Regions from separate parts of the Actinoplanes sp. L3-i22 genome, predicted to be linked through region 1. Evidence: predicted binding sites of a transcription regulator. Region 1 holds the regulator's gene; the other holds the start of a gene.
What was found. The regulator HrcA, encoded in region 1, represses chaperone genes, less so after heat shock. The targets are predictions, from matches to a motif close to GGTTNGCACNCTCNNNNNGAGNGTGCNAACC.
Positions count from the first base shown of each region.

Region 2: L3i22_RS50280 (FmdB family zinc ribbon protein) is a predicted target of HrcA. The motif match lies at 1,503-1,533, and genes of this name have one in related genera.

Region 1 is NZ_AP024745.1:1,424,171-1,427,757, reverse strand. Features, by position in the region: gene dnaJ (molecular chaperone DnaJ) at 187-1,326, opposite strand; gene hrcA (heat-inducible transcriptional repressor HrcA) at 1,361-2,383, opposite strand; gene hemW (radical SAM family heme chaperone HemW) at 2,548-3,587, opposite strand, start outside.
Region 2 is NZ_AP024745.1:11,347,341-11,350,927, forward strand. Features, by position in the region: gene L3i22_RS50270 (diguanylate cyclase) at 1-577, opposite strand, end outside; gene L3i22_RS50275 (5-formyltetrahydrofolate cyclo-ligase) at 658-1,284, shown strand; gene L3i22_RS50280 (FmdB family zinc ribbon protein) at 1,555-1,941, shown strand; gene L3i22_RS50285 (hypothetical protein) at 2,173-2,700, shown strand; gene L3i22_RS50290 (hypothetical protein) at 3,000-3,179, opposite strand; gene L3i22_RS50295 (translation initiation factor 2) at 3,244-3,576, shown strand.

The DNA of each region.
Region 1 (3,587 bases):
GGATGGGCGGCAGCCCGGCCTAATAGCGCCGAATGGGCGGCGGCCCCTGCCCCGCGGCAGCCTCATGAGCGGCGGCCTTCACCTTGCGGCGGCCTCTTGGGTGGCACTGAACAGGGAGGGCCTCGATCCGAAGATCGATGCCCTCCCTCGGCGTCCGCTAAAAGCTAAAAGCCAAAAGCTCAGAACTCAATGCCCGTTGAAAGCGTCCCGCATCCGGCTGAAGAAGCCGCCCTGCTTGCTCAGCTCAGCCACGTCCTCGCCCCGGGTCTTGGCGAAGTCCCGCAGCATCCGCTCCTGGTCGGCGGTGAGCTTGGTCGGTGTCTTGACGTCGAGGTGCACGAAGAGCTCGCCCCGGCCCTGGCCCCGCAGATGCGGCACGCCCTTGCCGCGGATGCGAAGGGTGCTGGCCGGCTGCGTGCCCGGTTTGACCTCGATGTTCTCTTCGCCGTCGAGGGTTTTGATGGTCATCCGGGTGCCGAGCGCGGCGGCCGTCATCGGCAGCGTGACGCGGCAGTGGAGATCGTCGCCCTTGCGGGAGTAGACGTCGTGCGGGCGCTCGTGAATTTCCACGTAGAGGTCGCCGGCGGTGCCGCCGCCCGGGCCGACCTCGCCCTGCTGGGCCAGGCGGATGCGCATGCCGTCCTCGACGCCGGCCGGGATCTTGACCGTGAGCGAGCGGCGGGTGCGGATCCGGCCGTCGCCGGCGCAGGTCGGGCACGGGCTCGGGATGATCGTGCCGTGGCCCTGGCAGTTCTGGCAGGGGCGGGACGAGACGACCTGGCCGAGGAAGGTGCGCTGCACCGACTGGACCTCGCCGCGGCCGCCGCAGACCTCGCAGGTGGCCAGGTGGGTGCCGGGCGCGGTGCCGGCGCCGGAGCACTGGGTGCAGAGCACCGCGGTGTCGACGGTGATCGGCGCCTCGACGCCGAACGCGGTCTCCACCAGGTCGAGCTCGAGGCGCAGGATCGCGTCGGCGCCGGGCCGGGTGCGCGGGCGCGGGCCACGGCTGCCACCGCCGGCCGCGGTGCCGAAGAACGCGTCCATGATGTCCTGGAAACCGACGAACGGGCCGGCCCCGCCGGCGCCGCCGCCGGGCATGCCGCCGCCGGGCGCGAGCGGGTCACCGCCGAGGTCGACGACCTGCCGCTTCTGGTCGTCGGACAGGACCTCGTACGCCGCGTTGATGTCCTTGAACTTCTCGTGTGCCTCCGGATCGGGGTTGACGTCCGGATGGTACTGCCGAGCCAGCTTGCGGTAGGCGCGCTTGATCTCGTCGTCGGTGGCTTCCCGGCTCACGCCGAGAATTCCGTAGTAGTCCTTGGCCACGGGGTTTGGAGTCCTCAATGTCTGCGCGGATCCGTCAATTCTGTGCCAACAGGTCGCCAACGTAGCGTGCCACTGCACGAACAGTAGCGATGGTGCCGGGGTAGTCCATCCGGGTCGGCCCCAGCACGCCGAGCCCACCAACGATCGTGGCCCCCGGTCCGTAACCGGTGCTGACCACGGAGGCCGACCGGAGGTTGTCGATCTCGTTCTCGTCGCCGATCCGGACCCGGGTGGTGCTGGGTTCGAGGTCACCGATCAGCTTGAGCAAGATGACCTCCTCCTCCAACGCTTCGAGGACGGGGCGCAGCGTGCCCTGAAAGTCCAGCACACCGCCGCGAGTCAGGTTGGCCGTCCCGGCGAGTGCGAGGCGCTCCTCACTCCGTTCGACCAGAGTCTCCAGCAGCACGGTGGCCAGACAGACCATGTCGCCGCGGCGCTCCGGGGTGCACTCCTCGACCAGGGTCTGCACCAGGGGCGGGGTGTCGGCGAGGCGCTGACCAGCAAGTTTCTCGTTGACGCGGCGTCGCAGATCCCACACGGCGCCCTCCGGCACCGGGGCCGGCATCTCGACCAGGCGCTGCTCGACGCGGCCGGTGTCGGTGATCATGACGAGCATCAGCCGGGTGGTGGAGATCGGCACGAGCTCCAGATGGCGCACCGAGGAGCGGGACAGGCTCGGATACTGCACGACCGCGACCTGCCGGGTCAGCGTGGCGAGCAGCCGGACCGTGCGATGCACCACATCGTCGAGGTCGACGACGCCGATCATGAAGCGCTCGATCGCCCGGCGCTCGGCCGGGCTGAGCGGCTTGACCCTGGTCAGCCGGTCGACGAAGAGCCGATAGCCGGCGTCGGTGGGCACCCGGCCGGCACTGGTGTGCGGCTGCCGGATGTAGCCCTCCTCCTCCAGCACGGCCATGTCGTTGCGCACCGTGGCCGAGGAGACACCCAGCTGATGCCGCTCGACCAGCGCTTTACTGCCGACCGGCTCGCGGGTCTTCACATAGTCCTCGACGATCGCCCGCAGGACTTCGAGCTTGCGGTCATCAAGACTCATATGACCCCTCCCTCTGGCACTCGCGCGGACAGAGTGCCAGTCTACGTCGCCGCTGGCTGCAGCGCGATGATCGAAAGGACCGACCGTCGACGGTTCTTTCCGGCAACGGGTCCGCCGGGAAAGCCATGGCGGAATCGAAACAGTACGACACCGGGTCCGCCCCGTCAGGGCGCGACGTCGCGGATGACCGCGTCGGCCAGCAGTCGTCCGCGCAGTGTGAGCACGAGCCGCCCGGCGTCGTAGGCACCCTGCTCCAGCAGGCCGTCGGCCAGCGCCTGGGCGGCCGCCGGGCCGTCGACACGGTCCAGGGCGATGCCCTCGCGCAGCCGGACGCGGAGCATCACGTCCTCGACGTGCCGGTCCCCCGCGGTCAGGAGCTCTCGGCCGTGACCTGGAGAAACACCATCATTCAAGCGATTTGCGTACGCCGTTGGATGCTTCACGTTCCACCAGCGCACCCCGCCCACGTGGCTGTGCGCGCCGGGACCGAGCCCCCACCAGTCGGCGCCGGTCCAGTACCGCAGGTTGTGCCGGCACTCCCCGCCGGGCCTGGCCCAGTTGGAGACCTCGTACCAGTGAAAACCGGCTTTTGTCAGTTTTTCCTCTGCGGCCAGATAACGGTCGGCGGCCACGTCGTCGGAGGGGAACGGCAGCTCGCCGCGGCGCATCCGGACCGCCATCCGGGTGCCGTCCTCGACGATCAGGGCGTAGGCGCTGACGTGGTCCACCCCGGCGTCGATCACGGTCTGCAGGGAACGCTCGAAGTCCTCCGGGGTCTCCCCCGGGGTGCCGTAGATCAGGTCCAGGTTCACGTGCTCGAACCCGGCGTCGCGGGCCTCGAGCGCGGCTTCCGGCGCGCGGCCGGCGGTGTGCTTGCGGTCGAGGAGGCGCAGCACGTGCTCGGACGAGGACTGCATCCCGAGCGAGATCCGGGTGAAGCCGGCGGCCTTCAGGTCCTTCAAATACGACAAGTCCACTGATTCGGGATTTGCCTCCGTGGTCACCTCGGCGTCGGCGGCCAGCCCCCACCGCTGATCGATCCCCTCGAGGATCTTCCCGAGATCACGGGCGCTGAGCAGGGTGGGTGTGCCACCGCCGACGAACACGGTGTCCACCCGGGGCGGCGTGACCACCTTGGCCGCCAGGTCCAGCTCCCGCAGCACGGTGCCGGCGTACTCGTCGCGGCTCGCCCCGCCGCCCAGTT
Region 2 (3,587 bases), 2.1 Mb from region 1:
CCTGCGCGGACGCGGCCAACGCGGTGACCTGCGTCCCGCCCGGCGCGGCGCAGTCCTGCCAGCCCACCTGGACCACCGGCTCCTGGGCGGTCACCGCGCCCGGCAGCCCGATCCGCGGCATGGGCACATCCGCCGCAGACCCGTCCGCCGCAGACCCGTCCGGCGCAGGCACTCCCTGCGTGGGGACGCCCTGCGTAGGCACCGCCTGCGTGGGCGCATCCGGCGGGGAGGCTTCCGGGGGCACGGCGGCGCGGGCCCGCCGGGCCAGGTCCGCCGGGCCGGCCGACTCCGCGCCGGTGAACCGGATGTCCACGGCCAGACCGCGGGCGATCAACTGGTCGGCGACCGCGGCGCGCGCGTCCGCCGGGACCACCGCGACCGCGTCGGCCGCCGCCTGCAATTGCCCACAGATCGCCCCGACCGCCGCCTGGACGGTCGTCACCGCATGATCGAGACGCTCGTTCGTCCGCTCACGGCTGACCGCCGCGACGGTCAGCGCGACGAAGATGGAACCGAGCAGGACCGGACCGAGCACGACCACCAGGAAGGCGCTGGTGAGTCGGCCACGTAATGTCACACATCCTCCCGGGAGTGGCCTCTTTGGAGCGATGCTGACATAGTGTGCACCGTTTGCCGCTTTTCAAAAGGGGGTGTTGCATGTCGGATTTAGCTGGCGCCGCGGAAAAATCACCCCACAACAAGATCACGCTGCGCACACAGCTACTTACCGCCCGTCGATCGCTTTCGGCCACCGACCGCTCGGACGCAGCCCGTCAACTTCAAGATCAAACCCTTGCTCTCGTACGGCGGAAGACCCCGTCCACCCTCGCCGCCTACGTCCCGTCCGGATCCGAGCCCGGTGGCCCCGACCTGCCGGACGTACTCCGCGCCGCCCTTCCCCCGGGCGGCCGCCTGCTCCTGCCGGTCCTGCTACCTGACAACGATCTGGACTGGGCCGAGCACACCGGCACCCTCACCACCGGCCGGCGTGGTCTCCTGGAGCCGATCGGCCCCCGGCTCGGCGTGACCGCTCTCCGCTCGGCGGACCTGATCCTGGTCCCCGCCCTCGCCGTCGGCCGCGACGGTCTCCGCATGGGCCGTGGCGGCGGCTCCTACGACCGGGCCCTGTCCCGCCTGCTCACCCCGGCCGGGTCACCCGGACCACTGGTCGTGGCGCTCCTGCACGACCACGAAGCTCTCGACGAGGTCCCGGCCGAACCCCACGACCGCCCCGTCCACGGCGTGATCACTCCCACGGCCGGCTTCACCCCTCGCCCCGCCTAGGGGGCGCGTCGTTCGTTACACAGGCGGCGGACCGAAACCGCGAGCGCGTGATTCGTCACAACCGTCACACCCCGGGATTGCCGGCCGGGAGCGCGTGATTCGTCACAACCGCCGCACCCCGGGATTGCCGGCCGGGAGCGCGTGGTTCATCACATCCGCAGGCACGCCGGGGCCTCAGCCCGAGGCCGGAGTGGACGAATTGACCTCCGATGCCGCAACATTGGCACTCGGAGTTGGCGAGTGCCAGCAGCCGACAGATCCGGAGGAGCCGTGCCTACCTACCAGTACGCCTGCACCGAGTGCGGTGAGCAACTCGAAGCCGTGCAGTCCTTCTCCGACCCGGCGCTCACCGAGTGCCCGAACTGCGAGGGCAAGCTCCGCAAGGTCTTCAACTCTGTCGGCATCGTCTTCAAGGGCTCCGGCTTCTACCGCAACGACTCCCGCTCCGGCAACGTGAGCGCGGAGAAGTCCGGCACGGAGAAGTCGGGCGCGGAGAAGCCGAGCGGCACCGGCGACACCCCGGCGAAGAAGACCGAGACCGCCCCGGCCGTCTCGACCAGCAGCTCCTCGTCGTCCACGAGCAGCGGCTCGTCCTCGTCCTCCTCGTCGTCGAGCTCCAGCGGCGGCTCCGGAGCGAAGGCCGCCGCGGCCTCCTGACCGCTGTGAACGCAAGGGCGTGCCGGATCACGGCACGCCCTTCGTCGTACCCAAATCGCTGTTGTCTTGTCAAAAATCGGCCTCGCCGCGCGTGAGCCAAACCTAGCCCCGCCGGACGCCGCGCCTTCGGTTATCCACAGCGCGAAGTTGTCCACAGGGCCGGCCGCGGCCGTTCCGGATTTCGCCTAGCCTCGCCCGCCTGAACATCGCCAAGGGCAGGGAGGCGGAGCGATGGGAAGATCCCGCGATCAGGGCGAACGTCTGGATCCGGTGCGATGGCGCCCGAGCCGGGGCGGTCTGCTGCGGCTCGCCGCGATAGCGGTCCTGCTGGTCACTGCGGCCGGCCTGGTCTGGTTCCGCTCGGCGGTCGAGCCGTGCGCGGTTCCGGTCACCGCCGCGACGGCCGCTGCCGACAGCACCGCCGCCGCCGGGAGCACCGCTGCGGCCGCTCTTGACCGGGGCGCCGCGCCGCAGGTCAGCGGCAGACCGGCGATCCCCACGGGGCGGGTCGGGGTGCCGGTGCGACTGGCCGATCCGACCGCGCTGTCCCTGGTCCACCCAGGCAACCTGGTCGACCTGCTACGGCTCGACAACGAGGGCGACAGCACCCGGATCGCGAGCGCCGCGCTGGTCCTCGACGTGACCGGCGCCGATGATCCGATGACCGGTGGGCTGCTGCTGGCGCTCGCTCCAGAGCAGGCCGGGCAGGCGGTCGCCGGGCAGGGCCACGGCTTCGCCATCCTGATCCGTCCCGGCTGACACCCGTGCACGCGGAAACCAGCGCACGAGCGAAGCCGAGCCTGTGCCGTCCGCACTGACACCCGCGCACGACCGAAGCCGAGCCTGCGCCGTCCGCACTGACACCCGCGCACGACCGAAGCCGAGCCTGCGCCGTCCGGGCCGAAACCCGCATGCCGACGCCCGCGCGGGAGCGAAGCCCAGCCTGCTCCGCGCGGGTGATCGCCCGCGCGGAAACTTGCGCGCGGGCGAGAGCGGGTGAAACACGACCGCCGACGGGTCAACGCGACCCGTCGGTGAGCCGGCGAGATGCCGGAATGTCAGCCCCAGTGCGGCGGGCGGTCCTCGAGCAGGCGATCGTCGTTGGAGGTGCCACGCTCACCCCAGCCACGCTCGGTGTCGTCACGAGTCTGGTCGGGCAGCAGCGGCTCTTCCTCCGACTCGAAATCCACCACGCGCTCGGCGTCGTTGTCCCGCTCGGGGCCATCGAGGATGTCCACGCCTAGAAGGGTAAGCCGACATCGCTTCGGCCGTCGTCCCCCTCCGGCTGTACCGTCGGTGAACGTGAGCTCCCCCACCAGTGGACCGGACGGCGACGCGTACTGGCAGCGGCCCGAGCCCGGCGCCGAGTCGCTCGGCCGCCCGCCTCAGGACCAGCCCGCCACCCCCGAGGCGCCGGCCTATCCCGGCCCGCCCCGGACGGACCCGCCGTCGCCGCACTGGCGCCCGCCGACGATCGCCACGCCACCCCCGCCACGCCACATGCCACCCCAGGACATGGACGCGATCGACGAGGCCGAGGGCTCGGCGCGGACCGTGACCTATGGGGTCGGCCTGGTCGCCGGCGCGATCGCGCTGATCCTGATCTGCCTGCTCTGCGGCCGCTCCCTGCTCTGACCAACAGCTCC